4 regions of the Pantoea sp. CFCC18179 genome follow, and region 3 is predicted to be linked to each of the others. Evidence: predicted binding sites of a transcription regulator. Region 3 holds the regulator's gene; each other region holds the start of a gene.
The links. Region 3 encodes PurR, which represses purine synthesis genes. Its sites were predicted from a motif close to CANGCAAACGTTTGCNTG; they were not measured.
Positions count from the first base shown of each region.

Region 1: a site for PurR is predicted at 1,705-1,722, ahead of rbsD (D-ribose pyranase). Genes of this name have one in related genera too.
Region 2: a site for PurR is predicted at 1,832-1,849, ahead of cvpA (colicin V production protein). Genes of this name have one in related genera too.
Region 4: a site for PurR is predicted at 5,838-5,855, ahead of purE (5-(carboxyamino)imidazole ribonucleotide mutase). Genes of this name have one in related genera too.

Region 1 is NZ_JBNBPM010000007.1:267,809-275,480, forward strand. It holds gene qseC (quorum sensing histidine kinase QseC) at 1-327, opposite strand, end outside; gene qseB (quorum sensing response regulator transcription factor QseB) at 324-986, opposite strand; gene ACPUC7_RS15555 (YgiW/YdeI family stress tolerance OB fold protein) at 1,167-1,562, shown strand; gene rbsD (D-ribose pyranase) at 1,736-2,155, shown strand; gene rbsA (ribose ABC transporter ATP-binding protein RbsA) at 2,163-3,671, shown strand; gene rbsC (ribose ABC transporter permease) at 3,668-4,639, shown strand; gene rbsB (ribose ABC transporter substrate-binding protein RbsB) at 4,666-5,541, shown strand; gene rbsK (ribokinase) at 5,606-6,535, shown strand; gene rbsR (ribose operon transcriptional repressor RbsR) at 6,540-7,532, shown strand; gene mdtD (multidrug transporter subunit MdtD) at 7,529-7,672, opposite strand, start outside.
Region 2 is NZ_JBNBPM010000001.1:832,701-840,372, reverse strand. It holds gene folC (bifunctional tetrahydrofolate synthase/dihydrofolate synthase) at 1-922, shown strand, start outside; gene dedD (cell division protein DedD) at 912-1,661, shown strand; gene cvpA (colicin V production protein) at 1,912-2,397, shown strand; gene purF (amidophosphoribosyltransferase) at 2,434-3,951, shown strand; gene ACPUC7_RS03875 (UbiX family flavin prenyltransferase) at 4,068-4,637, shown strand; gene argT (lysine/arginine/ornithine ABC transporter substrate-binding protein ArgT) at 4,919-5,701, shown strand; gene ACPUC7_RS03865 (histidine ABC transporter permease HisQ) at 5,895-6,581, shown strand; gene ACPUC7_RS03860 (ABC transporter permease) at 6,578-7,294, shown strand; gene hisP (histidine ABC transporter ATP-binding protein HisP) at 7,303-7,672, shown strand, end outside.
Region 3 is NZ_JBNBPM010000006.1:95,740-103,411, forward strand. It holds gene punC (purine nucleoside transporter PunC) at 1-731, opposite strand, end outside; gene punR (DNA-binding transcriptional activator PunR) at 843-1,754, shown strand; gene purR (HTH-type transcriptional repressor PurR) at 1,751-2,776, opposite strand; gene cydH (cytochrome bd-I oxidase subunit CydH) at 3,051-3,140, shown strand; gene ACPUC7_RS13405 (C40 family peptidase) at 3,197-3,988, opposite strand; gene ACPUC7_RS13410 (Grx4 family monothiol glutaredoxin) at 4,354-4,689, shown strand; gene rnt (ribonuclease T) at 4,725-5,396, opposite strand; gene gloA (lactoylglutathione lyase) at 5,505-5,912, opposite strand; gene ACPUC7_RS13425 (alkene reductase) at 6,022-7,119, opposite strand; gene ACPUC7_RS13430 (TetR/AcrR family transcriptional regulator) at 7,171-7,672, opposite strand, start outside.
Region 4 is NZ_JBNBPM010000005.1:244,890-252,561, reverse strand. It holds gene ACPUC7_RS12520 (SDR family oxidoreductase) at 1-385, opposite strand, end outside; gene tesA (multifunctional acyl-CoA thioesterase I/protease I/lysophospholipase L1) at 417-1,043, opposite strand; gene ybbA (putative ABC transporter ATP-binding protein YbbA) at 1,011-1,697, shown strand; gene ybbP (putative ABC transporter permease subunit YbbP) at 1,694-4,111, shown strand; gene purK (5-(carboxyamino)imidazole ribonucleotide synthase) at 4,182-5,246, opposite strand; gene purE (5-(carboxyamino)imidazole ribonucleotide mutase) at 5,243-5,752, opposite strand; gene ACPUC7_RS12490 (UDP-2,3-diacylglucosamine diphosphatase) at 5,885-6,601, opposite strand; gene ppiB (peptidylprolyl isomerase B) at 6,601-7,095, opposite strand; gene cysS (cysteine--tRNA ligase) at 7,421-7,672, shown strand, end outside.

The DNA of each region.
Region 1 (7,672 bases), on a different contig from region 3:
GCGGCGATAATCAAACTGGAGATCGCGACCATTTTCGCCATCGTTCAGCAGCGGCTGGCCCTCAGCGCTAAAAATGGCAAATGCCAGCGCATCGTCATCCTGATCGCCGCGATGATGGCGCAGGATCGACTTGGTTTTCGGCAATGTCACTTCGTGCAGTGAAGTGGGATCAAGTGCAATCAAACGTTTGGCGAACAGCATTTGCTGGGTATCAAACAGTTCATCGACTTTATCGCGCGTTTGGTGCCATGCGCTGACAGTGGCAAGCCCACCACAGATCATGATCAGCAGCACAAAGCCGATGGCGAGGCGCAGGAAAAGGCTCATTCCGCCGCTCCCAAGGTGTATCCCACGCCGTGAACGGTCCGAATAAACTGGCTGCCGAGTTTTTTACGCAGATGATGGATATGTACTTCTACCGCATTGCTAGAAACATCGTCGTCCCAGCTATACAGCTTCTCTTCTAATTGGCTGCGCGTCAGCACGCGACCCGGATTGCGCAGAAACAATTCGAGCAGCGCCAGTTCGCGACTTTTCATGCTCACGGCTTCACCGTCGATTTGCACGCTATTGCTGCCGGGCATCATCACCACGTTGCCGTGTTTGAGTTCCGGTTGCAGCTGTCCGTGACGGCGGCGAATCAACGCCTGCAAACGTGCCGCTACTTCCGTTAGCGCAAACGGCTTACACAAATAATCGTCGGCACCCAGCTGTAAGCCTTGCACGCGCTGATCCAGCGCATCGCGCGCGGTGAGGATCAGCACCGGCACATCCTGTCCTTGTTGGCGCCATTGACGCAGGATGTCTAAACCATCGCGTTCCGGCAGCGACAAATCTAACACCACCGCATCCCAGGGCGCGGCTGCCAAGGCTTGAAAACCACTTTCACCTGAGACAAACCAATCCACGGTAAAGCCAAGTTTGTTCAGCCCGACTTTCAAACCGTCGCCGATCAGCGTGTCATCTTCAATCAGTAAAATGCGCATCAGTCCTCCTTGTGCTGTGCGGAGTTATACGAAGCACAATGGCGCTTGTACAGCGAAAATCGCCGCAAATGGACTATTTTTAATGAATTTTCATGGATTCGATTCTCTTAAGATCCTGTTAAGAACCTTGTGGTGAAATAGCTACCGTAAACCACACATTCATGGAAAAGAGGTGAAATTATGAAAAAGTCAGCCGCACTAATGGCGATTGTTATGTTAGCTGCCACGCCAGTTTTGGCCGCACAACAAGGTGGCTTTGTTGATCCTAATGCGCCGACGGCTCAAGCGAAAACCGGCGGCTTCCAGGCGGGTGATGTTAGCGTTGTCAGCGTGAAGCAAGCCGAAGAGATGAAAGATGACAGTTGGATCACCGTGCGTGGCCATTTAGAAAAGCAGATCGGTGATGAGGATTATCAATTCCGCGACGCCAGCGGCACCATGAAGGTGGAAATCGACCACAAGCGCTGGAACGGTTTGACCATAACGCCAAAGGATCAGGTCGAGTTGACCGGTAAACTGGATAAAGACTTTAACTCCATCGAACTGGACGTTAAACAAGTCCGTAAACTGCCATAATTCCTGTTGCGGAGCCGCGCAGTCGGCTCCCATTCTCCCCCCAAACTCAAATTCTCCCCGGCACAAGCGAAACGTTTCGATGGCGATCACATTTCCGTGATGCCGCGATTGAGTTGCCACGTGCATTTTATACACTCCCGCTCAGCGAAACGTTTCGCTGTGGAGTGGAAGAAATGAAAAAAGGTCGCTTGTTAAACGCTGAAGTCTCTCATGTGATTGCCCGCCTTGGGCACACCGATACGCTGACGATTGCCGATGCAGGCTTGCCGATTCCGGTGGGTCCACAGCGCATCGATCTGGCGTTAACGCCGGGTACGCCTGAATTTTTACAGGTAGTGGACGTCATCACACAGGAGATGCAGGTCGAAAGCGCCTTAATGGCGGAGGAGATCAAGCAACACAATCCGCAGCTCCACAGCGCACTGCTCGCCGTGCTCGATGCCTTGCAACAGCACCAGGGAAATGTCATCACCATCCGTTACATCAGCCATGAACAGTTCAAACAACAAACTCAGCGTAGTCAGGCGGTCATTCGCAGCGGAGAGTGTTCTCCGTATGCGAATGTCATCCTGAGCGCTGGCGTGACCTTCTGAGGCCGTTATGCAACCGTTATTGCAACTCAAAGGGATTGAAAAATCGTTCCCCGGCGTGAAGGCGCTGAATGGCGCATCGCTGGCGGTCTATCCGGGCCGCGTGATGGCGTTGGTCGGCGAAAACGGTGCCGGCAAATCCACCATGATGAAAGTGCTAACCGGCATTTACAGCATGGATGCCGGCATTATGAAGTGGCTGGGTGAAAATGTGGTGTTCTCTGGGCCGAAAGCGTCACAGGAAGCCGGCATTGGCATCATCCATCAGGAACTCAACCTGATTCCGCAACTCTCGGTTGCTGAGAATATTTTCCTTGGTCGTGAATTCGTTAACCGCTTTGGCCGCATCGAATGGAAAAAGATGTATGCTGCGGCGGATGCGCTATTGCAGCGCCTGAATCTTCGTTTCAACAGCCACAAGCTGGTGGGTGATTTGTCGATTGGCGATCAGCAAATGGTCGAGATCGCCAAGGTGCTCAGTTTCGAATCCAAAGTCATCATTATGGATGAACCTACCGATGCGCTCACTGATACCGAAACGCTGTCGCTGTTTCGTGTCATTAACGAGCTAAAAGCGCAAGGCTGCGGCATCGTCTATATCTCGCACCGCATGAAAGAGATTTTCGAAATTTGCGATGACGTCACTGTGTTCCGTGATGGGCAATTTATTGCCGAGCGCGCGGTGAGCGATCTCAGCGAAGAGAGCCTGATCGAGATGATGGTTGGTCGCAAGCTGGAGGATCAATATCCGCGCATCGATCAACAACCGGGTGAAATTCGTCTGACAGTAGAAAATCTCAGCGGACCGGGTGTGGATGATGTGAGCTTCACGCTGCGCAAAGGCGAAATTCTTGGCGTATCCGGCCTGATGGGTGCGGGACGTACCGAATTAATGAAAGTGCTGTATGGCGCGTTGCCGCGCAGCAAAGGCAAAGTCACGCTCAATGGCCGCGAAATCACTACCCGTTCACCGCAAGATGGATTAGCCAACGGTATCGTTTATATCTCCGAAGATCGCAAGCGCGATGGTTTGGTGCTTGGCATGTCGGTGAAAGAGAACATGTCGCTGACTGCGCTGCGTTATTTCAGCACCGGCGCGGGCAATCTGCGCCACAGTGACGAGCAACTGGCAGTGGGCGATTTTATCCGTTTGTTCAACGTCAAAACGCCCTCAATGGAGCAGCCAATCGGCCTGCTTTCTGGCGGTAATCAGCAGAAAGTGGCGATTGCGCGCGGCTTAATGACGCGTCCGGATGTGTTGATCCTTGATGAACCGACGCGTGGCGTGGACGTTGGCGCGAAAAAAGATATTTATCAATTAATTAACCAGTTTAAAGCCGAAGGGCTGAGCATCATTTTGGTGTCGTCGGAAATGCCGGAAGTGTTGGGCATGAGCGATCGCATCGTGGTAATGCATGAAGGCCATCTGAGTGGCGAATTTTCCCGTGAGCAAGCTACCCAGGAATCTCTGATGGCGGCGGCAGTCGGTAAGCAACACAGCGAGGAGTTAGTTGTATGAGTACCCAAACCTTACCCGCCAGCCGTCGCTGGTTCAGCAAAGCTTGGCTGCTGGAGCAGAAATCACTGATTGCGTTGATTGTGCTGATCGCCGTGGTCGCCAGCCAGAGTCCGAACTTCTTCACGCTGGCCAACATGTTCAACATTCTCCAGCAAACGTCAGTCAACGCCATCATGGCAGTCGGCATGACGCTGGTGATTCTGACTTCAGGCATCGATTTATCGGTGGGATCGCTGTTGGCGCTGACCGGCGCGGTGGCGGCATCGATTGTCGGATTGGAAGTGAATGCGCTGGTGGCGGTGGCGGCTTCGCTGGCGCTGGGTGCGGCAATTGGCGGCATTACCGGCGTGATCGTGGCGCGCGGCAAGGTGCAAGCGTTTATCGCCACGCTGGTGATGATGTTGCTGCTGCGTGGTGTCACCATGGTTTACACCAACGGCAGCCCAATCAATACCGGTTTTAACGATAACGCCGATCTGTTTGGCTGGTTCGGTATTGGTCGCCCGTTGGGCATTCCAACGCCGGTTTGGTTGATGGTGATCGTGTTCGCGCTGGCGTGGTACATGCTGCATCACACCCGCCTTGGCCGCTACATCTATGCGCTAGGCGGCAACGAAGCGGCGACGCGTTTGTCTGGCATCAACGTTAATCGCGTCAAAATCATCGTCTATTCGCTGTGCGGCCTGTTGGCAGCTTTGGCGGGCACCATCGAAGTGGCACGCCTCTCTTCTGCGCAGCCAACAGCGGGCACCGGTTATGAACTGGATGCAATCGCGGCGGTGGTGCTGGGCGGTACCAGCCTGGCGGGCGGCAAAGGCCGCATCATGGGTACGCTGATTGGTGCGCTGATCCTCGGTTTCCTTAACAACGGTTTGAATCTGATGGGCGTCTCTTCCTATTACCAGATGATTGTTAAAGCCGTTGTCATTCTGCTAGCGGTGCTGGTGGATAACAAAAGCAGTAAATAACTCTGACCCTCACACAGGATTTAACAATGAAAAAGTTAACTGCATTGGCTGTCATTCTTGGCGCCACCCTCAGTGCTGGCGCGATGGCAAAGGACACCATTGCTCTGGTCGTATCGACTCTGAATAATCCGTTCTTTGTGTCTCTGAAAGATGGCGCACAGAAAGAAGCCGACCAACTGGGTTATAACCTCGTGGTGCTGGATTCGCAGAACAACCCGGCGAAAGAGCTGGCGAACGTGCAGGACTTGACGGTACGTGGCACCAAGCTGCTGCTGATCAACCCAACCGATTCTGATGCGGTGGGCAATGCGGTGAAAATGGCGAACCAGGCCAACATCCCAGTCATCACCCTGGACCGCGTTGCAGCGCAAGGTACCGTCGTGAGCCACGTGGCCTCAGACAACCGTTTCGGCGGCAAAATGGCCGGTGACTTCATTGCTAAGAAACTTGGCGATGGCGCGAAAATTATTGAACTGCAAGGCATTGCCGGTACGTCTGCGGCGCGCGAACGTGGCGAAGGTTTCAAACAGGCGGCTGATGCACACAAATTCAATATCCTGGCGAGCCAACCTGCTGACTTCGATCGTACTAAAGGTCTGAACGTAATGCAGAACCTGCTGCAAGGACATCCAGATGTGCAGGCCGTGTTTGCTCAGAACGACGAAATGGCGTTAGGCGCGCTGCGTGCACTGCAAACTGCTGGAAAAACCGATGTGCTGGTGGTCGGTTTTGATGGCACCGCTGACGGTGTGAAAGCGGTTGAATCAGGTAAACTGACCGCCACTGTGGCGCAGATGCCAGACAAGATCGGCATGATTGGCGTGCAAACTGCCGATAAAGTATTGAAAGGCGAGAAGGTGCAATCGGTGAATCCGGTTGACCTGAAGCTAGTAACCAAATAATAAGTAAAGAAAAGCAGGGCAACGCGCCACCTTCCCGGTGGCGCATCTTTCTGGATGAATCCCAATGAGCAAAAGCGCAAAACTGGCCGTTCTCGGTAGCATCAATGCCGATCACATCCTCAATCTCGCCCACTTCCCGCGGCCGGGCGAAACGGTGATCGGGAAACAGTATCAAATTGCCTTTGGCGGCAAAGGGGCCAACCAAGCGGTTGCCGCGGGACGTGCCGGCGCTGACATTGCCTTTATTGCTTGCGTGGGTGCCGATGATATTGGCGAACGTATCCGCCAGCAATTTCAGCAAGACCGCATTGATACCGCGCCGGTTGAAACCGTGGCTGATGAAGCCACCGGCGTGGCGATGATCTTCGTGAATGGCGAAGGTGAAAATAATATTGGCATCTATTCCGGGGCGAATGCGGCGCTGACGCCAGATTGCGTGGCGCGCCATCAACAGGTGATTGCTGATGCAGACGCGTTGCTGATGCAGCTTGAATCACCGCTGGAAAGTGTTTTAGCCGCGGCGAAAATCGCCCGCGCGCAGCAGACGCAAGTGATCCTCAATCCCGCACCTGCCACCGAACTCTCCGACGAATTGCTGGCGCTGATCGATATCATCACGCCGAACGAAACCGAAGCGGAAATTCTCACCGGCATCGCGGTGAAAAGTGATGAGGATGCGGCGCGCGCTGCGCAAGCATTGCATGCGAAAGGCATTCAAACAGTATTGATCACCTTGGGACGTCGTGGCGTATGGCTGAGTGAGCAAGGTAACGGCGTGCGTATTCCCGGCTTCAGTGTGCAAGCCATCGATACTATCGCTGCGGGTGATACCTTTAATGGCGCGTTTATTACCGCGCGATTAGAAAATGTCCCGATGCATGATGCTGTACGTTTTGCCCATGCGGCGGCGGCGATTGCGGTGACGCGTCCGGGCGCACAGCCCTCAGTGCCGTGGCGCACTGAGATCGACGCGTTCCTGCAACAACAGGGCTAAGCGCTTGGCTACCATGAAAGATGTCGCCCGTTTGGCGGGCGTATCAACCTCCACCGTCTCGCACGTAATCAATAACAATCGCTTTGTTAGCGAGCAGGTGCGGGAAAAGGTCAATCAGGCGATTCGCGAGCTGAATTATGCGCCTTCTGCCTTGGCTCGCAGCCTGAAGCTCAAACAAACCCGCACCATTGGCATGTTGCTGACGGCAAGCAGCAACCCGTTCTATTCCGAAGTGGTACGTGGCGTGGAAAATAGCTGCTATGAACGCGGCTACAGTTTGATTCTATGCAATACCGAAGGCGATGAAGAGCGCATGAATCGCAGCCTGGAAACGCTAATGCAAAAACGCGTCGATGGTTTGCTGATGATGTGCACCGAAACCCATTTGCCCTCGGCGGAGATCCTTAATCGTTATCCTTCAGTGCCGATGGTGATGATGGATTGGGCGCCATTTGAAGGGCGCGGCGATATCATTCAGGACAATGCGCTACTGGGCGGCGAACTGGCCACTCAGCATCTGATTGATCGCGGCTATACGCGCATTGCCTGCATCGCCGGGCCGCTAGACAAAACGCCTTCGCGCATGCGCTTGCAAGGTTTCCATAATGCGATGGCAAATAGCGGATTAACGGTGCCAGAAGGCTACGTTGTTGATGGTGATTTCGAGTTTCAGGGCGGTTTTAATGCCATGAATCAGCTGCTGGCGTTGGATGTGCCGCCCGAAGCGGTGTTTACTAGCAACGATGCGATGGCAGTGGGCGTTTATCATGCGTTGTTCCAGGCCGGATTGCGCGTGCCGCAGGATATGGCGGTGATGGGCTATGACAACATTGAACTGGCGCGTTACCTCACGCCACCACTGAGTACCATCCATCAACCGAAAGATGAGCTGGGTGAATTGGCGATCGATACCTTGATACATCGCATGAGCGACCCCGACGCCAGTCAGCAAACGCTGGTGCTGACGCCGGAGCTGGTGGAGCGTGGTTCGGTCTAAGCGGTTTTCTTCTTTTTATCGCGGTTGGCGATCAGATTACGACCATCGCCCGGGCGCAACATCATAAAGGTGAAGGCTGACAACACGGTAACGATGCCCATCGTCAGGAAAGTGGCGTGGAATTGCTGCACGGTGGTCGC
Region 2 (7,672 bases), on a different contig from region 3:
TGGTGAAATCTCACTCACCTATTTTGAGTTTGGCACCTTGTCGGCGCTAAATCTGTTCCGCGATGCCAATCTTGATGTCGTGATCCTCGAAGTTGGCCTTGGCGGTCGTCTAGATGCCACTAACATCGTCGATGCCGATGTGGCGGTAATCACCAGTATCGCACTCGATCACACCGATTGGCTGGGGCCGGATCGCGAAAGTATCGGCCGTGAAAAAGCCGGCGTGTTCCGTGCAGGTAAACCGGCGGTGGTGGGTGAAGCCGATATGCCGAGTACCATCGCCGATGTAGCAGCTGAGAAGGGCGCGCAACTGTTGCAGCGCAATCGTGATTGGCAGTGGCAGCAAACCGGTGATAGCTGGATGTTGCAGGATGCGCACGGTGAGCTGCGCGATCTGCCGCTACCGCAAGTGCCATTGCCGAATGCGGCAACGGCATTGACCGCGCTGCGTGCATCGGGTTTGCAGGTGAGTGAGGCGATCATTCGCCAGCATCTGCCGCTGGCGATTTTGCCGGGGCGTTTCCAGTCCGTGAGCGAATCGCCACGCGTGATTCTGGATGTGGCGCACAATCCGCATGCCGCTTATTATCTGGCTTCGCGTTTGGCTGAGTTGCCTCACAACGGCCAGGTGCATGCGGTGGTTGGCATGCTGCATGATAAAGACATCGCCGGAACGTTGGCGGCGCTGGCCCCGCAGGTGAATCATTGGTACTGCGCGCCGCTTGATGGCCCGCGCGGTGCTTCAGCGGATGAGCTGATAGCACATCTGGAAGGTGGCGTAGCATACCGCAATGTGGATGCTGCGTGGCAAGCGGCGCGCCAGCAGGCGCGTCCCGAAGATGTGATTCTGGTCTGTGGATCTTTCCACACCGTAGCGCAAGTTATGGAATCGATGACAGCGGAGAACGGCAGTGGCAAGTAAGTTTCAAAATCGCTTAGTCGGTACGGTCATTCTGGTGGCGATTGGCGTCATCGTGCTGCCGGGCCTGCTGGACGGTAAGAAAAAGCATTATAAAGAAGAGTTCGCCGCGATCCCGCTGGTGCCGAAACCGGACGATCAGCAGGATAGCGAAATGGTGCCACCGGTGACGCAACCTTTACCGTCGCAACCGCCAGAAGGTGCCAGCGCGGCGCAGAATCAGGAAGGTGGCAAAACGGCGACCACGGGCAGCACGCAACCGGCGCAGAATACCGAACCGAGTGTGGTGACGCCGCCGCCGGTACATCAGCAAGTTCAGCCGAAACCGGTAGAACAGCCGAAGCCAAAACCGGTCGAGCAGCCGAAACCGAAGCCGGTGGAACAACCGAAGCCAAAACCGGTAGAACAACCGAAACCGAAGCCGGTCGAACAACCGAAACCGGTTGAGCAGAGCAAGCCAACTGAAACGCCGAAGCAGAGTGAGCCAGAAGCGCCTGCGGGTCAGGCATTTGTGGTGCAGCTTGGTGCGCTGAAGAACGCGGCGAAAGTGAGTGAGATTGTGGCGCAGCTGCGACTCTCCGGTTATCGTGCCTTTACCGTTCCTTCCACGCCGGTGCAGGGATCGATTACCCGCATTTATGTCGGTCCGGATGCCTCTAAGGCCAAGTTGCAGAGTTCATTAAGTGAGCTGCAAAGCATTTCTGGTCTGGGCGGCGTAGTGAAGCCGTATAGCGCGAGATAATGCGTTGATAAGTCGCGCCGATAGCAGTAAAAGGCGCGACTAAATTGCACATGATTAGCGAAGCGTAATTGAAAAAGTATTTAATATCAGTCAATTAAAAGATTGATATCCCATCGGGCGAGGAAAGTTTTTTTCATCGCCCTTTTTACGGATGCAGAACCGGAAAACCCTACGCAAACGTTTTCTTTTTCTGTTAGAATGCGCCCCGAACTGGATGCAGGGGTGCAATAGCACTGGGCTGGAAGAGTTCATGATCTGGATTGATTACGTCATTATTGCGGTAGTTGGTTTTTCGGCTTTGGTCAGCCTGATTCGTGGGTTTGTCCGTGAAGCCTTATCTCTCGTTACCTGGGGATGCGCGTTCTTTGTCGCCAGTCATTATTACGCCTACCTTGCAGTCTGGTTTACCGGTTTCAGTGACGAACTGGTTCGCAACGGCATCGCCATCGCGGTGTTATTCGTTGCCACCCTTATTGTGGGTGCCATCGTCAACTATGTCATCGGCTCGCTGGTTGAGAAAACTGGCTTGTCGGGAACCGACAGGGTGTTGGGGGTCTGTTTCGGGGCGTTGCGTGGCGTACTGATCGTATCTGCTATGCTCTTTTTCCTCGATACATTCACCGGCTTCTCGAAAAGCCCCGACTGGCAACAGTCGCAACTTATCCCCGAATTCAGTTACATCATCAGGTGGTTCTTTGATTACCTGAAAAGTACGTCGAGTTTTTTACCCCGGTGACACCATCGGGCGTGCGGCTAATGAGGAAAAGACAATATGTGCGGTATTGTTGGTATCACCGGTTTTATGCCAGTAAACCAGTCAATCTATGACGCGTTAACGGTGCTTCAGCACCGCGGGCAGGATGCCGCCGGCATTTGTACCATCGATGCTATTAACTGCTTCCGTTTGCGTAAAGCCAATGGTTTGGTCAGTGATGTGTTCGAAGCGCGCCACATGCAGCGTTTGCAGGGTAACATCGGGATTGGTCACGTGCGTTATCCCACAGCAGGCAGCTCCAGCGCCTCTGAAGCGCAGCCTTTCTATGTGAATTCGCCTTACGGCATCACATTGGCGCACAACGGTAACCTGACCAACGCACACGAGCTGCGTAAGCAACTGTTCGAAACGGGTCGCCGTCACGTTAATACCACCTCAGACTCCGAAATCCTGCTGAACATCTTCGCGCAGGAACTGGATCGTTTTCAGCATTACCCGCTGGAAGCGGACAACATTTTTGCTGCGGTGGCGGCGGTGCATCAGCAGGTGCGCGGCGCTTACGCAGTGGTTTCGATGATCATCGGTCACGGCATGGTGGCGTTCCGCGATCCCAACGGCATTCGTCCGCTGGTGCTGGGCAAGCGCGTGATTGCAGATGGTCGCACTGAATACATGGTGGCCTCGGAAAGCGTGGCGCTGGATACCCTGGGCTTCGAGTTCATTCGTGACGTCGCGCCAGGCGAAGCGGTGTACATCACCGAACAAGGCCAGCTTTCTACCCGTCAATGTGCCGAGAACCCGAAAACCAATCCGTGCTTGTTCGAATACGTGTACTTTGCCCGTCCGGATTCCTTCCTCGACAAAATTTCGGTGTACAGCGCACGTGTGCGCATGGGCACCAAGTTGGGCAACAAAATTGCGCGTGAGTGGGAAGATTTGGATATCGACGTGGTGATTCCGATTCCGGAAACTTCCACCGATATCGCGCTGGAAATCGCCCGCATCCTCGACAAGCCGTATCGTCAAGGTTTCGTGAAAAACCGCTATGTTGGCCGCACCTTTATCATGCCGGGCCAGCAGCAGCGCCGCAGCGCGGTTCGCCGTAAGCTGAACGCCAACCGTGCTGAGTTCCGCGATAAAAACGTGTTGCTGGTGGATGATTCCATCGTGCGTGGTACCACCTCAGAGCAGATTATTGAGATGGCACGTGAAGCGGGCGCCAAGAAAGTGTATCTCGCCTCAGCGGCACCGGAAATTCGTTTCCCGAACGTCTATGGCATCGATATGCCAAGCGCCACTGAGCTTATTGCACACGGTCGTGAAGTTGACGAGATTTGCCAGCTGATCAAAGCGGATGCGCTGATTTTCCAGGATCTTAACGATCTGATTGAAGCGGTGCGCGAAGAGAATCCGGATATCGCCAACTTCGAGTGCTCGGTGTTCAACGGTATTTACGTCACCAAAGATGTCGATCAACAGTACCTTGAGTATTTGCAGTCGCTGCGTAATGACGATTCCAAAGCCATTGCACGTCAGACCGAAGTCGAAGGTTTGGAGCTGCATAACGAAGGTTAATTTCCACGTTGTGGCATAGCATCAACAGGGCGGGCGCAATCCCGCCCTGTTTGTTTTTGTATTTTTGTTCAGGGAGCCGCTATCATTGCCGCAATCTGAACGGGTAAGGCTGAATTATGAAACGACTGATCATTGGTATTTCCGGCGCCAGCGGCGCGATCTATGGCGTGCGCATGTTGCAAGTGCTGCAACCGCTCGCCGATGTGGAAACCCATTTGGTGATCAGTCCTGCGGCACGACAAACCCTGGCGCTGGAAACGGATTACAGCCTGCGCGATGTGCAAGCGATGGCTGATGTGGTGCATGACGTGCGCGATATTGCGGCCAGTATTTCGTCCGGCTCGTTCAAAACGCTCGGCATGGCGATTGCGCCCTGTTCGATGAAAACGCTGTCGGGCATTGTGCACAGCTACAGCGATAGCTTATTGACGCGCGCCGCCGATGTGGTGTTGAAAGAGCAGCGCAAGCTGGTGTTGTGCGTGCGCGAAACGCCACTGCATTTGGGCCACTTACGCATGATGACCACCGCTGCCGAGTTGGGCGCGCTGATTATGCCGCCGGTGCCCGCGTTCTATCATCGTCCACAATCGATTGGTGACCTGGTTGATCAAACCATCAATCGTGTGCTGGACCAGTTCGATATCGAGTTACCTGAAGATCTTTTCACTCGCTGGAATGGCGCATAACGGTGCATTAATGCACTGCTTGTGTGCAATTTCGCGTGCGCGATCACTCTTCGTGCATCTTGTGCACCAAAAGTTAACAATGTCGCTTTTTCTTCCTCACACCGCTGTTATATTTCCCTCACAAACTAAGTGCTTGCGCCGCTTATCGGTGCGGTATTTAGTGCGCTTGCGCATGCTTTAGCCGATTCGCATAACTGGCATGAAACGTGCACATCTTTCAGCGCAAACCAACAACACATCACGAACCACATAACAATAAGCACTTCACTTGAGGGTTACCTATGAAAAAGCGAGTTTTGGCTCTTTCTCTGATGCTGGCGATGGCAAGTAGCGCGAGTGTTTTCGCCGCCGTGCCGAAAAATGTGCGCATCGGAACTGACCCGACTTATCCGCCATTCGAATCCAAGAACGCGCAAGGCCAACTGGTTGGCTTTGATATCGATCTGGCAAACGAAATTTGTAAGCGTATCAAGACCCAATGTACTTATGTGGAAAGTGACTTCGATGCGCTGATCCCGTCGCTGAAAGCCAAGAAAATCGACGCCATCATTTCATCCCTGTCGATCACTGAAAAGCGTCAGGAAGAGATCGCCTTCTCCGAGAAGCTGTACGCCGCAAACGCGCGTTTAGTCGCGCCGAAAGGTTCTACGCTGCAACCGACCATTGAATCGCTGAAAGGCAAAAACATCGGCCTGCTGCAAGGCACCACGCAAGAAACCTATGCGAAGGAGAACTGGCAGCCAAAAGGTGTCACTGTGACGCCATACGCTAACCAGGATCTGGTGTATCAGGATCTGAATGCTGGCCGTATTGATGCCGCGTTCCAGGACGAAGTGCAGGCGAGCGAAGGCTTCCTGAAACAGCCAGTGGGCAAAAATTATGCATTTGCCGGTCCGGCAGTGAAAGACGACAAAATCTTCGGCGTCGGTACCGGTATGGGCCTGCGTAAAGATGATGCCGATCTGAAAGCCGCGATTGATAAAGCCTTTACCGACATGCGTAAAGACGGCACTTACGACAAGATTGCCAAGAAGTATTTTGATTTTAACGTGTACGGCGACTAACAGTTCTGTTCCTGATCGTGCTGTTTGAATTGCAGGAAGGTGGGTCATAAGTATTCACTCCGGGCGCTTACTTATGTAAACTGCCCGGCTTCATACGCTTGCCGCCATCCATCCTGCGATTCAAATCTCCTGGTTAGGACTGTCCGTCAGTTGGGCAGCGTTTGTTTTTTACCCTCACGACAGGATTGAACCCATGTTGTATGGCTATTCTGATGTAATCCTCAAGGGCACCCTTGTCACACTGGAGCTGGCGCTCAGCTCGGTGTTGCTGGCGGTGGTGCTCGGTTTAATTGGCGCTGGCGCCAAACTTTCCCGCAATCGCCTGCTGGCGATGATTTTTGAAGGTTACACCACGCTGATTCGCGGTGTACCCGATTTAGTACTCATGCTGCTGATCTTCTATGGTTTGCAGATCGCCCTGAATACCCTCACCGATGCACTTGGCCTGGCGCAGTTTGATATCGACCCGATGGTCGCCGGTATCATCACGCTCGGTTTCATCTACGGCGCTTACTTTACCGAAACCTTCCGCGGCGCGTTCCTGGCGGTGCCGAGAGGGCAGATCGAAGCGGCCACCGCCTTTGGATTCACCGGTTCGCAAACTTTCCGCCGTATCTTGTTCCCGGCGATGATGCGTTTTGCGCTGCCGGGCATCGGCAACAACTGGCAGGTAATTTTGAAAGCCACCGCGTTGGTATCGCTGCTTGGTCTGGAAGACGTGGTGAAAGCGACTCAACTGGCCGGGAAAAGTACCTGGCAGCCGTTCTACTTCGCGATTGTCGCGGGAGTGATTTATCTGGTGTTTACCACGCTATCGAATGGCGTGTTGTGGTGGCTTGAACGCCGCTACACCGTAGGTGTGAAAAGGGCAGAGCTATGATCGAGATTATTCAGGAATATTGGAAACAACTGCTCTGGACCGACGGTTATCGTTTCACCGGCATCGCGATTACGCTGTGGTTATTGATTCTTTCCGTAGTGATTGGTGGTTCGCTGGCGGTACTGCTGGCGATTGCACGCGTATCGTCAAATCGCTTTATCTCCACGCCGGTTTGGCTGTTCACCTACGTGTTTCGCGGCACGCCGCTGTATGTGCAGTTGCTGGTGTTTTACTCCGGCATGTACACGCTGGAAATCGTCAAAGGCACCGAACTGTTAAACGCCTTCTTCCGCAGCGGCCTGAATTGTACGCTGCTGGCGTTCACGCTTAACACCTGCGCCTACACCACTGAAATTTTTGCCGGTGCGATTCGTGCCGTGCCGCACGGAGAAATCGAGGCGGCGCGTGCTTATGGCTTCTCGCCGTTTAAGCTTTATCGCTGCATTATTTTGCCTTCGGCGCTGCGTACCGCGTTGCCGGCTTACAGTAACGAAGTCATTTTGATGCTGCACTCCACCGCGCTGGCGTTTACTGCCACGGTGCCGGATCTGCTGAAAATCGCACGCGATATCAACTCGGCGACTTATCAGCCGTTTACCGCTTTTGGCATCGCTGCGGTGCTGTATCTGATTATCTCTTACGTGTTGATTAGCCTGTTCCGTAAAGCCGAACGTCGCTTCCTTGCGCACGTAAAACCTTCTTCATCGCATTGAGTATCACTATGGCCGACAATAAATTAAGCGTTACCGAACTGCACAAGCGTTACGGTGAACATGAAGTTCTGAAAGGCGTGTCACTGCAGGCGAATGCCGGCGATGTGATCAGCATTATTGGCTCGTCCGGTTCCGGGAAAAGTACTTTTCTGCGCTGCATTAACTTCCTCGAAAAACCGAGTGAAGGCACGATTAACGTCAACAATCAGCCGATCAATCTGGTGCGCGACACCGATGGCCAGCTGAAAGTCGCTAACAAAGAGCAGCTGCGTATGCTGCGCACGCGTCTGACCATGGTGTTCCAGCACTTCAATTTGTGGAGCCACATGACGGTGCTGGATAACGTCACCGAAGCGCCGATTCAGGTACTGGGCTTGA
Region 3 (7,672 bases):
TAACTCAGACCAATATCTGCCGGCGTTAAGCCTGCGGCGGCGAGGATAAACGGCGAACCGGTTAACCAGGCAAAAAAGCTGGCTGAACATGCGGAATAGATTAACACGTTGCCGCTATAAACGCGGGTGTTCAGCAAGCTTAACCAACTTGGCTGTTTGCCTCTGTCAGCACTGGCTCGCTTTACGGCGGGTAAGCGCAGCGTGCCAATCAGCAACACGATAGCAATTAACGTCAGGGTGATAAAAATGCTGCGCCAGTGGAAATGGCCAATCAGCCACGCACCTAGCAATGGCGCTAACGCGGGTGAAAGCGCCACCAGCGGCATAATGGTGGCAAAAACTTTATTCGCCTGCGCTTTTGGATAGCGATCAACCACCAGCGCTTGCCAACTCACCGCCGCAGCACACACACCAATTGCTTGCACAAACCGCAACGCAAGCATCATGTAGACATCGGTCACCCACAGCATGCCCAGGCAGCCAAGGGCAAAAATGGCTAAGCCAGCCAGCAAAATAGGTTTGCGTCCATAACGATCCGACAGTGGTCCCCAAAAAACTTGAGCACAAGCAAAGCCGCCAAGAAACAAGCTTAGGCTCGCGCTAATGGTGCCGGGCGCGCTGGCAAAATCACGCTGCATATCGCCAAAAGCCGGCAAATACATATCGGTGGCAAGAAATCCGAGCATGCTGAGCACGGCGAGGTAAGGCATAAAAGCTCTGGACGACAACATGATGCTTCTCTAATTAGGCAGGTTGAACGGCGGGGAGTGTAAAAGGGTGCAACCTATTTTGTGAAACGCTAATATTTGCGAGGTGCTGTTAAATTTTTTGAAGGCAAGAATATGTGGTCTGAATATGCGTTGGAAGTGGTGGATGCGGTGGCGCGCACTGGAAGCTTTAGTGCGGCGGCGCAAGAATTGCATCGCGTGCCTTCTGCCGTCAGCTACACCGTACGCCAGTTGGAGAGTTGGCTGGCGGTACCGCTGTTTGAAAGACATCATCGTGAAGTGGTGATGACGCCCGCCGGTGAACATTTTGTCCGTGAAGGTCGTTCTGTTATCAAAAAAATGCTCGCAACGCGCAGGCAATGTCAGCAACTGGCAAACGGCTGGCGTGGTGAACTCAGCATTGCCGTGGATTGCATCGTGAAACCCCAACGTACGCGCCAACTGGTGAAAGATTTCTATCGCCATTTCCCCGATATGGAGTTGATCATCAGCTACGAAGTGTTCAACGGCGTGTGGGATGCATTGGCGGATGGGCGGGTGGAGGTGGCGATTGGCGCAACCCAGGCGATTCCAGTCGGTGGGCGCTTCGCTTTCCAGGATATGGGCGCACTTAACTGGCGCTGCGTCGTCAGTCCTGAGCATCCGTTGGTCAATGCAGCTGAATTAAATGATGAAACGCTGCGCGCCTGGCCTTCGCTGGTGCTGGAAGATACCTCGCGCGCATTGCCGCGCCGCATGACGTGGACACTGGACAACCAGCGACGTTTGGTTGTGCCGGAATGGGAAACCGGCTTGGATTGTTTGCAGGCGGGATTGTGCGTTGGCATGGTGCCGGGACATTTAGCGCGTCCGTTGCTGAATCGCCACGCGCTAGTGGAACTGACATTGCCGCAGACGTTTCCCGATAGCCCCTGCTGCGTCAGTTGGTCAGAACAGCGTGCGTCGCCAGCGCTGGATTGGTTATTGGCTTATCTTGGCGATGCCGAAACGCTGAACCACGAATGGCTCAGCGAAACCTCGATTTAACGGCGATAGTCGCGGAACGGGCCGTACGCCACCGAACGGCGCTCAATCAGCGTCGGTTGAACCTCAATGGTTTGCGGATCTTCACGCTTGCTGGTGATGCGATCCAACAGCATTTCCAGCGCTTTTTCACCTAATTCGGCTTTTGGCTGATGCACCGTGGTCAGCGCTGGCGTGAAGTAACGCGCGTTGCGCACGTTATCGTAGCCAATCACTGAAATATCTTGTGGCACGCGTAATCCCATCTCATCAGCAGCACAAATCGCGCCCATCGCCATGATGTCGCCGCCGCAGAATACCGCAGTTGGACGCTGTTTCTGATTAAGGATTTGCTGCATCGCCTGATAGCCCGATTCCGGCTCAAAGTCGCCCTGAACGATCCATTCCGGACGCACCGTAATGCCCGCTTCGCTCATCGCTTGCAGGAAACCGGCATGACGACCGCCGCCGGTATTACGTTCCATCTGACCGGGAATCGCGCCAATGTCACGATGTCCGCGCTCGATCAGATAGCGACCAGCAAGGTAGCCGCCCTGGAAAGCGTTGTCCTGCACGGTATCGGTAAAATCACCACGCGAAGCGCCCCAATCCATCACCACCATCGGGATGTTGCGGTTCTCTTCCAGCATTTGCAGCAAATCGTCTGGATATTCGGAACACATCACCAGCAAGCCATCGACGCGCTTCTGCGCCATCATCGACAGATAAGCTCGCTGCTTCTGCAAATCGTTGTGCGCATTGCCGAGAATCAGCGTATATCCGCGCTCAAAGCAGTGATGCTCTACCGCTTCAATAATTTCGGCGAAGTAGGGCGCTTCACTGGACGTCGCCAGCAAACCCAATGTTTTGGTGTGATTAACCTTTAGGCTACGCGCCACAGCACTCGGCGAGTAGTGTAATTCTTTGATCGCTTCCCATACGGCGTTACGCGTCTCTTCCGCAACGAAACGCGTTTTGTTGATGACATGCGAAACCGTGGTGGTTGAGACACCGGCGCGTTTCGCGACATCTTTAATTGTTGCCATGAAAAAGGTACTCCTGGGCTTATCGCAACTTACTGATAAGTATATTGTTAAACGTTTGCGTCTGCTAATGCTTTTACGGCCCAAAACAGCGGGCTAAATGGGGTTTTTCAGCAGGCAAAATCACGTCATTGCGCACATATTCCAGCACGTGCTTAATCGGTTGCGCAACGAAAGGCGGCGATTCTAGCAAGCCCGGGCCGATAACACGAGATTTTTGCCGGTTGCTATGCCAAAATCGTCATAACCCTAAAGAATGTGTGACTAAGGAGCTGTGATGAGTACTGATTTGAAATTAGCGCTAATGACCACTGTTGGCGCGCTGTTAATGATTATCGCATTCAGTTTTACCGCTATTATGCATTAATAAAAAAGCCGGAGCTGATAACAGCATCCGGCTTTTTTATCTGTGTTGCGCAACCGCTAGCGAATGGTTTTAGGTGTCATCATGCGGCGCGCACCCACGTAGTGTTTCTGCCAGTAATCTTCGCCCAATGCGCTAATCTGAATATCTTTGCCGGTACGCGGTGACTGAATAAATTTGCCATTACCCAGGTAAACGCCAACATGATCGGCAGTTCCGCGGTTATTGATGCGGAAGAACACCAGATCGCCTTTCTCCAGCATTTCACGCTTAATCGGTGCCGCATCGCGCAAGTGATACATTTCATTGGCGGTGCGCGGGAATTTGAATTTCACCAGATCTTTATAAGCGTACCACACCAGGCCGCTGCAATCGAAACCGGTATGTGGCGACGTGCCCCCCCATTGATAAGGCTTGCCGAGCTGACCCATTAATTTGGTCATCGCCGTTTCACGCGCTTTTTGATAGCGCTGGCGGTGCGCTTTGCTCATTTTGATGCCGGTCAGCGCTAGCGCTTCGTCATCGACTTCAATCTCGGAGGATTTTTTCGCCAGGCGTTGGTGCCCGTATTTTTTACCGGTGAGTTTAAGCTGGGATTTTTTGCTGGTGGTATGGTGCAGCGCAGTTTCGGTCTTGGTCTGTTTTTTGAGTTTGAATTTTTGGACTGACGTCAGGCGCGATTTTTTGGTGGTGGTTTTCACCGGGCGTCGCTTGCGGCGCTCGTCTTCACGTGCGCTCTTTTTCTCCGCTTTTGGCGAACTGGCATTAACGGGCGCATGCGGAGAAGCCGCGGCCACATTAAAAAACAGTTGGGCAAAAGCCAGTATGAAAAGCGTAATTAGTAGACGCATAATCCGGTTACAGGTTAAGCAGGCTGATTGGAAACAGACTGCGGCAAAGTGAGAGAAATCTGATCAAACGACCAGCGCCGAGGCAATTCTAATCCACTTTTTTTCCAAAAGGTAAGGCCTTTTTCTATTAATATGTTACCAGATTGATTCTGTAGCAAAAATGAGCTATTTCAGCTGCTTAACCCAGCGAAACTATTGCTAATTATTAATTTATTAATGCTTATTAATGATACGAAAATGTTATTTGTCAGATGTTGATTTAACAAACATGGCGATTAGCATGATGCAAATGCAAAATCCCGTTTTCAGTACGCGGGCTAAATCGCTACAATAAACAAACACGAAGTGAAGGATTAAGGAAGGCAATAATGAGTACTGTTGAAAAAATTCAGCGCCAGATCGCAGAAAACCCGATTCTGTTATACATGAAAGGCTCGCCAAAACTGCCAAGCTGCGGCTTCTCAGCGCAAGCGGTGCAGGCGCTTTCAGCCTGTGGCGAGCGCTTCGCCTACGTAGACATTTTGCAGAACCCGGACATCCGCGCTGAAATGCCAAAATACGCCAACTGGCCGACTTTCCCGCAACTGTGGGTAGATGGTGAACTGGTCGGCGGCTGCGACATCATCGTTGAGATGTTCCAGCGCGGCGAACTTCAGCCGTTACTGAAAGAAACCGCTGAGAAGTATAAAGAAGCGGAATAATGCAGAAGGCCGACAAATGTCGGCCTTTTCTTTATCTACTCTTCGACGGATGCATCGTCTGTTGACTCTTCACCGATTGCCAATGGCCAGCCGCCAAGGCGTTTCCAGCGATTCACCAACTCACAAAACAGCGTGGCCGTTTGCTCGGTGTCATATAACGCTGAATGCGCCTGCGTGCTATCAAACTCCATTCCCGCCGCTTTACAGGCTTTAGCTAACACCGTTTGCCCCAGCACCAAACCGCTTAATGCCGCAGTATCGAAGGTGGCAAAGGGATGAAACGGATTGCGCTTCAGGCTGGCACGCTCGGCGGCGGCCATCACGAAGTTAAGATCGAAAGTCGCGTTGTGCGCCACGATGATGGCGCGATTGCAGCCGCTATCTTTGGTGCCTTTGCGCACCATTTTGAAAATCGCATGCAGCGCTTCGTATTCACTCACCGCGCCGCGCAACGGATTGGTCGGATCGATACCGGTAAACGCCAGTGCCGCGGGATTAAGAATGGCCCCTTCAAACGGTTCTACGTGGAAATGCAGCGTTTCATCACGGTGTAACCAACCTTCTTCATCCATTTTCAGTGTGGTGGCAGCAATTTCCAGCAACGCATCGGTTTGCGCGTTAAAGCCGGCTGTTTCGACATCAATCACGACAGGATAAAAACCGCGGAAGCGTTGGTTGAGAGCGTTTAAAGCGTTCGATTCAGACATCAGGATCTCATGGCAATAAATAGGGCAGCGCGCATTATGGCAAAAATTGCAGGAGGGTGCAGCAGGAGAGGGGAATCAGCCTGCAAATTAGCAGGCTGACAAGCGGCATTAGTTGCCGAGGCCGTGACCGGCGTGTTTGTTTTCGATCAGCTCGATTTTGTAGCCATCGGGATCTTCAACAAACGCAATAATCGTCGAGCCGCCTTTGACCGGGCCCGCTTCACGAGTGACGTTGCCACCCGCGCTGCGAATGCGATCGCAGGTTTCCGCGACGTTATCCACGCCTAATGCGATATGGCCGTAAGCGTTGCCGAGATCGTATTTATCCACGCCCCAGTTGTAGGTCAACTCAATCACCGCACCTTCGCTCTCTTCGGTGTAACCAACAAAAGCCAGGGTATATTTGTATTCGGTGTTTTCGCTCTGACGCAGCACGCGCATGCCCAGCACGCGGGTGTAAAAATCGATGGAACGTTGCAAATCGCCAACGCGTAACATGGTGTGAAGTAAACGCATAACATCCTCTTTTTTCAAACGTCATCAGGAAGTGACAAACAGCTAAGTATAGCGAGTTAATTCTCTGATGAAACAACGCTGCCGCACAGCCGCTGCGGCAGCGAAAATCTTACAGTGCTGGATAATCGGTATAACCTTCCGCGCCACCGCCATAGAAGCTTTCCGGGCGCTGCGGGTTGAGTGGTGCATCTTGCTGCAAACGCGCCACCAAATCCGGGTTGGCGATGAAGTCGCGACCAAAGGCCACGGCATCGATCAAGCCACGCGCGATCAGATCATCAGCTTTCTCAACGGTGTAAGCACCGGCGCCAATAATCACACCAGGGAAGGCGGCACGAACTTTCTTACGGAAGTCATCGCTATAAGGTTGGCCGCCAGCCCAATCTGGCTCGGACATGTGCAGATACGCCAGACCACGTTTGCCCAGTTCACTGATGTACCACAGCGCCGCTTCTTCCTCATCCGGACCATTTTCCAGGTTCTGGAAAGCGCCGATTGGCGACACGCGGATACCAATACGATCGGCTGACCAATTAGCAATAGCAGCATCAACCACCTCCAGCGCGAAACGGCCACGTTTCTCAATCGAGCCGCCGTATTCATCGCTACGCTGGTTCGAGTCCGGCGCCAGGAACTGATGCATCAGGTAGCCGTGCGCCGAGTGCAGTTCCAGCAGATCGAAATCAGCTTCACGCGCATTTGCCGCCGCCTGACCAAAATCTTTAACGATTTGCTGAATTTCCGCCACGCTCAGTTCACGCGGAACAGAGGTATCTTCACGATATACGCTGCCATCAGCGGCACGCAGGGAAGTACGCGTACCGGCGGCCAGTGCAGTTGGCGCAACCGGCGCTTTGCCTTCCGGCTGGACGCTGTTGTGAGAAATACGTCCGGTGTGCCACAGTTGCACTGCGCTGTGACCGTGCGCGGCATGAATGCCTTCGTTAATCACTTTCCACGCGGCAATTTGCTGCTGAGTATGCAGACCCGGCGCACCGGCATAGCCTTTCGCCTGGAAAGAGATTTGCGTCGCTTCAGTGATGATTAAACCGGCGCTGGCGCGCTGCTGGTAATATTCTGCCATCAGCGGCGTAGGGATATCGCCCGGTTCGATACTACGCAGACGCGTCAGTGGTGCCATAAAGATGCGATTGGGTACGGTAATCGCGCCCACTTTAAGTGGGGAGAACAGCTGTTTACTCGCCATAATGACTCCTGTAAGTAGACCGGTCGTCTAGAAACTGCGGTTTTAAATAAATCAGTGGCCGTTTAGCCACTGCTCGATGGTTTCGAGCGCCAGGCTAATCGGGCCTGATTCTCGTGAAATTTTGCTTTGTAAACTCGCGCCCAACCACAACAGGTAACAACGTTGCGCTAATTGTTCGGGCGATTGTGCGAATGGCAGCGGTTGTTCGGCTGCCACTTCTGTTAAACAGCGCGCATAAGCGGCAATGACGGCGCTCGCGCCACGCTGTAACGCATCGCGCATCGGTTCAGAGAGATCGCACACTTCTGCCGACAACTTAACGCCAAGACATCCGACGATGTGGCCTTGCTCGATAAACAAGGTTTCCGCGTAGCGAAAATGCTGCAAAAAACGCTCGCGCGGCACCCAATCTGGCGCATTTAATTGCTGCTCAACTTGCTGTAAGAAGTTAACAAAATAGCGCTCCAGCAACGCCACGCCGAACGCTTCTTTCGAGCGGAAGTAGTGATAAAACGAACCTTTCGGCACTTCCGCCAGCGTGAGCATTTCGCTG
Region 4 (7,672 bases), on a different contig from region 3:
TGATGCGTCCATTCCCGCTGGCTTGCAGCGCGGGCAGCAGGCGCATAGTCAATTGATGGGTGCCAAACAGGTTGGTGGAGAACTGTTTTTCCAATTGCTGACGTGAAACGCTGCTAAGCGGGCCATATTGACCAAACCCGCCATTGTTAAACAGCGCAAACAGGTGCGATTCGGTGAGTTCCAGCACGCGATTGGCGGCGGCATCCACGCTGGCGGCATCATCCAGATCCAGCTGTAAACCGATAAAACCCAATGCGTCCATGCGCGCCACATCCTCGTCGCGGCGGCAGGCGGCAATCACGCGATAGCCGCGTGATAACAGATCGTTGGCGGCGACTAAACCAATGCCGCTGGAACAGCCTGTGATGAGAATTGTTCTTTGCATTTATTTACCTGTTAAAAATCACACGTCTGCATTAATCATGCTTTACTAGCGGAGCCAGTTCGGTCGCCATCAAATTGGCGATAAACGGCTGAGCATCCGGATTGGGGTGAATTCCGTCCTGCTGCATCCACTCCGGTTTCAGATAGACCTGCTCCATAAAGAACGGCACCAAAGGAATGTTGTACTGCTGTGCCAGACGCGGATAGATGGCGCTAAACGCTTCGGTATAGCGACGTCCATAATTAGCAGGTAGACGAATCTGCATCAGCAGCGGCTGCGCCTTAGCGGCTTTTACCTCGTCGATCACCTTGGTCAGATCCGCGGCGATATTTTGCGGCGGGAAGCCACGCAAGCCATCGTTACCGCCCAATTCGATTAACACCCAACGCGGTTGATGCTGTTTTAATAGGTTCGGTAAACGCGCCAGCCCTTGTCCGGCGGTATCTCCGCTGATGCTGGCGTTAACAATTTTGGGCTGCTGTTGCCAGGTTTTATCCAGCAGGCTCGGCCAGGCTGCGGTCGCTGACATGCGATAACCGGCGCTCAAACTGTCGCCCAGCACCAACAAGGTGTCGGCGGCGGCGATGCGGGACACCAGCAGAAGCAATAACAACAGGAAGGGATAATGCCAGCGGAAAACATTGTTGCAGTTCATCATCTTACTAAGTCCGTCGGTCAGGGAGAGCATCAGCTGACCATCCTTACCGGAGTTGAGCTGGTTGTCAAACCAGCTGAGACCATTGCCTTGATTGGCGAATCGGGTTCGGGCAAATCGACGTTGCTGGGGATTCTGGCTGGATTGGATGATGGCAGCAGCGGCGAAGTGCATCTGCTTGGCCAGCCGCTGCACAGCATGAATGAAGAGCAGCGTGCCGCGCTGCGCGCGCGTGAAGTCGGCTTTGTATTTCAATCCTTTATGCTGGTGCCAACGCTTAACGCATTGGAAAACGTGCAGCTTCCAGCGCTACTGCGCGGCGATAGCGATCGCGAAAGCCGCGCGCAAGCGGTGGAATTGCTCACCGTGTTGGGGCTGAAAGATCGTCTGCATCATCTTCCCGCGCAACTTTCTGGTGGCGAACAACAGCGTGTGGCGCTGGCGCGTGCCTTTAGCGGCCGTCCAGGCTTGCTGTTTGCCGATGAACCGACGGGCAACCTGGATCGCAAAACTGGCGACCGCATTGCCGATCTGCTTTTCTCCCTCAATCGCGATTTCGCTACCACGCTCATTCTGGTGACGCACGATGAGCAACTGGCGGCGCGCTGCGATCGTCGTCTGCGCTTGCGCGACGGCAAATTGTGGGAGGAAACATGATTTGGCGCTGGTTCTGGCGCGAGTGGCGTTCGCCTTCGCTGCTGATTGTTTGGCTGGCCTTAACCTTGGCGGTGGCGTGCGTGCTGGCGCTGGGATCGATCAGCGATCGCATGGAAAAAGGTTTAAGTCAGCAAAGCCGCGATTTTATGGCGGGCGATCGCACGCTGCGCACCACGTCGCCCGCGCCGGATGCGTGGCTTACCAAAGCGCGGGATGAAGGATTGTCGGTCAGCAGCCAACTGCATTTTATGACCATGACCTTCGCGCAAGAGACGCCGCAGCTGGCAGATGTTAAAGCGGTAGATGATGCCTATCCGATGTTTGGTACGCTACAAACCAACCCGCCAGGATTGCGTCCGCAAGCCGGAACGGTGCTGGTTGCGCCACGTTTGCTGGCGCTACTCAATCTTAAGGTTGGTGATAATGTTGATGTCGGCGATACCACGCTGCGTATTGCTGGCGAAGTGATTCAGGAGCCGGATGGCGGTTTCAATCCGTTCCAAACCGCGCCGCGTTTGTTGATGAATCTGGCCGATGTCGAGAAAACTGGCGCAGTGCAGCCCGGCAGCCGTTTGAGTTGGCGCTACAAATTTTCTGGCGAACCGGCTCCGTTGGCGCGGTATGACAGTTGGATCGAACCGCAACTCAAAGCCGATCAGCGCTGGATCAGCGTGGATAATTCGGAAGATGCGCTCGGGCGCTCGATGCAGCGCGCGCAGCAATTTTTACTGCTCTCTGCGCTGTTGACGCTGATGCTGGCGATTGCCGCGGTGGCGGTGGCAATGAGCCATTATTGCCGTAGTCGCTACGATTTGGTGGCGGTGCTGAAAACCCTCGGAGCCTCACGCAAAGCCTTACAGCGGCTGATCATCGGCCAATGGTTGGCGGTGCTGTTGCTGGCCGCTATCGTTGGCAGCGTGTTGGGGCAGGGGATTGAAGTTATCCTGCTATTGATGTTGAAACCGGTGCTGCCGGGCGCGTTACCGGCCGCCAGCTTCTGGCCGTGGTTGTGGGCGATTGGCGCGATGTTTGTCATTTCGCTGCTGGTGGGATTACGCCCGTATCGCCTGCTGATGGCAACGCAGCCGCTGCGCGTGTTGCGGCGTGATGCGGTCGCCAATGTTTGGCCGCTGCGCATTTATCTACCGGTAATGGCGTTGGTGGTGATTGGCTTGCTGGCGCTGTTGATGGGCGGCAGCAAAATGTTGTGGGCGCTGCTGACGGGCGTGGTGATGCTGGCGCTGCTGCTGGCGTTGTTGGGTTGGGGCACGCTGCTGCTGCTGCGTCGATTGGTGGTGCGCAATCTGGCGATGCGTTTGGCGATCAATCGCCTGCTGCGCCAACCTGCGATGACGCTCAGTCAGCTGGCAGCATTTTCGTTGTCATTTATGTTGCTGGCGCTACTGCTGGTAATGCGCGGCGATCTGCTGGATCGCTGGCAGCAGCAATTGCCCGCCGATAGCCCGAACTATTTCCTGTTGAACATCACCAAAGATCAGGTGCCGCAAGTCAGCGATTTCCTCACCGGGCATCATCTTAAGCCGGAAACCTTCTATCCGATTGTGCGAGCGCGTTTAACCGAGCTGAACGGCAAAGAAGCCGATCCAAAGATGGATAACGCGCTGAATCGTGAACTGAATCTGACGTGGCAGGCACAGCGCCCAGACCACAATCCGCTGATCGCTGGTGATTGGCCGCCGAAAACCGGTGAAGTGTCGATGGAAGGGGAACTGGCGGATCGTCTCGGTGTGAAGCTCGGCGATACCTTGACCTTCAGCGGCGATACTCAGCAGTTCAGCGCAAAAATCACCAGCTTGCGTAAGGTGGATTGGGAGAGTTTGCGGCCCAACTTCTTCTTCATCTTCCCGCCGGGCGCGCTGGATCAACAGCCACAAACCTGGCTGACTAGCTTCCGCATGGATAACAATCCGGCGCTGCTGGCGCAGCTCAATCGCGCCTTCCCGACGCTGAGTTTGCTGGATATCGGCAGCATGATGCGCCAGATCGGCCAGGTGTTGACGCAGGTCAGCCAGGCGCTGGAAGTGATGGTAGTGCTGGTGACGATTTGCGGCGTGTTGTTGCTCATGGCGCAGATTCAGGTTGGCATGCGCCAGCGTCAACAGGAGTTGGTGGTCTATCGCACGTTGGGGGCCAGTAAACGTCTGCTGCGCGGGACTTTGTGGTGCGAGTTCGCGCTACTGGGCGTGGTTTCGGGGATTGCGGCGGCGTTAGGTGCTGAAGCGGCGTTGTGGGGATTACAGCGTAAGATCTTTGATTTCCCGTGGCAGCCAGATTGGACGCTGTGGTTTGCGCTGCCAATTTTCGGCGCGCTGCTTTTGTCGCTGTGCGGCGGCTGGCTGGGCGTGCGATTGCTGCAAGGAAAGGCGCTATTTAGACGATTTGAAGCGGCTTAGGTAGGTGGTCGCCATGAATGGCGACCCTACAAAATCTGCGTAAGGTCGCCATTCATGGCGACCTTGTTAATTACAGCTTTTCAACCGCCCACGCAATACCACTCGCATACTCTTCTGGCAGCAGCGGCACCAGCGCATTCAGCGCGGATACCAAACGTACCTGATCGCTATCGGTCAGATTAAGATGTCCGACCTTACGGCCCGGACGTACTTCTTTATCGTACCAATGCAGATGCACCAGCGGTTGTTGCAGCCAATCGAGATTCACTGCGGTGCCAATCAAATTCACCATCACTGACGGCGCAAACACCACCGGCTGCGGCAGTGCTAAGCCCAGAATGGCGCGCAGATGCAGTTCGAATTGGCTGATTGACGCGCCATTTTGCGTCCAGTGTCCGCTGTTGTGCACGCGCGGTGCCAGCTCATTAATCAGCAAGCCTTCTGGCGTGATGAAACACTCCATCGCCATAACGCCGACATACTTCAGCTCATGCATGATGGCGCTGAGCATCGCTTCGGCTTGCTGTTGCTGTGCGGCATCGGCCTGCGGGAAAGCCACGCTGGTGCGCAGAATACCGTCCTGATGCAGGTTATGCGTCAGCGGATAAAACACCGTGCTGCCATCGTGTCCGCGCGCGCCGACCAGCGACACTTCGCCGCTGAAGTTGATGCCTTGCTCGACGATGCATTCGCCGTAGCACTCGTCCGGCAGCGCATCAGTTTCATTGGCGCGCAAACGCCATTGACCGCGACCGTCGTAGCCGCCGGTACGACGTTTAACAATCGCCAGCTCACCCAACGTGTTAAACACGCTCGGCCACTCGGCTTTATCTACCAGCAATTGCCACGGCGCGGTAGCGAGATTGAGTTGATCCAGCAGCTGTTTTTGCGTCAGGCGATCGGCCAGACGCGGGAAAATATCGCGATTCACAAACGCCGGATGGCTCGCCAGTTCGCGGGTTAACGCGGTTTCCGGCCAACGTTCGATCTCAGCGGTGATCACGCTTTCGGCGATAGGCAATGCCGACGGTTCGGCATCCAATCCCACCGGAAATACCGCGATGCCCAGTGGTTCACCCGCCTGGCGCAGCATGCGGCCTAACTGACCATTACCTAATACGCAAACCGGCTTCATGCGTCCTCCCGCGGGTCCGGGTTATTCAGCACTTCATCGGTCTGCGTTTGACGCCAGTTGGCGAGGCGCGTGGACAGCGCTTGATCGTGGATCGCCAGGATTTGCGCTGCCAGTAACGCCGCGTTAGCCGCACCGGCTTTGCCAATCGCCAGCGTACCGACCGGAATGCCGCGCGGCATCTGCACGATGGAATACAGGCTATCGACACCGCTCAGCGCGGCGCTTTGCACCGGCACGCCCAGCACTGGAACCAGCGTTTTCGCGGCCAGCATGCCCGGCAAATGGGCTGCACCGCCGGCACCGGCGATGATCACCTGATAGCCGTTTTCGGCAGCGCTTTCGGCGAAGCTGAACAGTTTGTCTGGCGTGCGGTGAGCGGAGACCACTTCGACGTGGAACGGAACATCCAGGCTGTTAAGAATTTCCTCGGCGAACTGCATGGTAGCCCAGTCACTTTTGGAACCCATGACAATGGCGATACGAGCCGGGGTGGCGTTGGATGACATGCGGTCAACTCCTGTGAATATGCAAAACGAACCTGGCCGGGCGGGCAGGCGAAGAAGGGCACAGAGAATAGCATGAGATGGCAGCAAGGAAAACGGTTGCGTAGGCGGAAAACGGGCATTGATGCCCGGATTTCAGAAGGGGAATTCGATCAAGCTGACGCCGCTGGCATCCACCTGAATCATCGAGCCGTTTTCATGCCAGGCACCGAGCACCGCACGTTGCACATTTTCGCCGTGCAGCGAGAATTGATGAATGGCGGGGCGATGGGTGTGACCGTGAATCAGAATCGGCGTCTGTTGGCGCGTCATCGCCGCTTCCACCGCTTGCTGATTGACGTCCATGATGCTCAATGATTTGTGCTGATTGGCTTGTTTGCTGCCATTACGCATGCGCGCGGCAATGCGCATCCGCAGGCGCAGCGGCAAGGCGAGAAACAGCCGTTGCAACCAGCGTTGATGCACTTTGGCGCGAAAGCGTTGGTAGCCTTGATCATCGGTGCACAAGGTATCGCCATGCATGATCAACACGCGTTGGCCATAGAGTTCCAGCACTTTTTCTTCCGGCAGCAAGGTCATGCCAGCGGCGCGCGCAAAACGCTGACCGAGCAGGAAATCACGATTGCCATGAATGAAGAATTTCGGCACCGGTAGTGCCTTGAGCGCCGCAGCGATTTGCTGATGCAGCGGATTGGGATCGTCGTCGCCAATCCACGCTTCAAACAGATCGCCGAGGAGATAAAGCGCATCGCATTGTTGCGCTTCACCCTGCAAAAAATGCAGAAAACCGGCAGTAATTGCCGGTTCTTGAGTGCACAGATGCAGATCTGCGATAAACAGCGTGCGCGACATTACTCGCTAACAGTCACTTTCTGGATGACAACGTCGTCAACCGGAACGTCCTGATGCATGCCGCTGCGGCCAGTTTTCACCGCTTTGATTTTCTCAACAACGTCCATGCCTTCAACCACTTCTGCGAACACGCAGTAACCCCAACCTTGCAGGCTTTCGTCACGGAAGTTCAGGAAGTCGTTGTCTGCCACGTTAATGAAGAACTGGGCAGTAGCAGAGTGAGGAGCCTGGGTACGCGCCATCGCCAGCGTGCCTTTGGTGTTTTTCAGGCCATTGTTCGCTTCGTTGCGGATGTCTGCTTTGGTGTCTTTCTGCTTCATGCCAGGCTCAAAACCACCACCCTGAATCATGAAACCGTTGATTACGCGATGGAAGATAGTGTTATCGTAAAAACCTTCCGCGCAGTATTCCAGGAAGTTCTTCACGGTAGCCGGCGCTTTGTCATCGAAGGTTTTAATTACGATATCGCCATGGTTCGTCTGGAAAGTGACCATTATTTTCTTCCTGTAAAGTTTGTCGTCAGTGTCAACTACCACGCCGCAAGGCAGCGCGGCTTTTTTGTAGACGCTTCTTATATCACAATTTCCAATAACGCGTCAGTAACCGGACTTCAGTTGGCAAGCGAGCGATGCACAAGTCAGAAAAATACGGCACAATAACCGGCTTGATGTTTGTCAGTTAAGCGATGTGGTTGTGGTCACCCTAAAGGGCGACCCTACAAACCCTGTCGTAGGGTCGCCCTTTAGGGTGACCACATAAAAACCAAACTCACTTTTATAACGTTCGAATCCCGCACACGTAAACCAAACGGAACCGTCAATGCTAAAGATCTATAACACCCTGAGTCGACAGAAAGAGGAATTTAAACCTATCCACGCCGGTCAAATCGGCATGTATGTCTGTGGTATCACGGTTTACGATCTCTGTCATATCGGTCATGGGCGGACTTTTGTGGCATTCGATGTGGTGGCGCGTTATCTGCGTTACGTGGGCTACACGCTGAAGTATGTGCGTAACATCACCGATATTGATGACAAAATCATCAAACGTGCCAATCAGAACGGTGAAAGC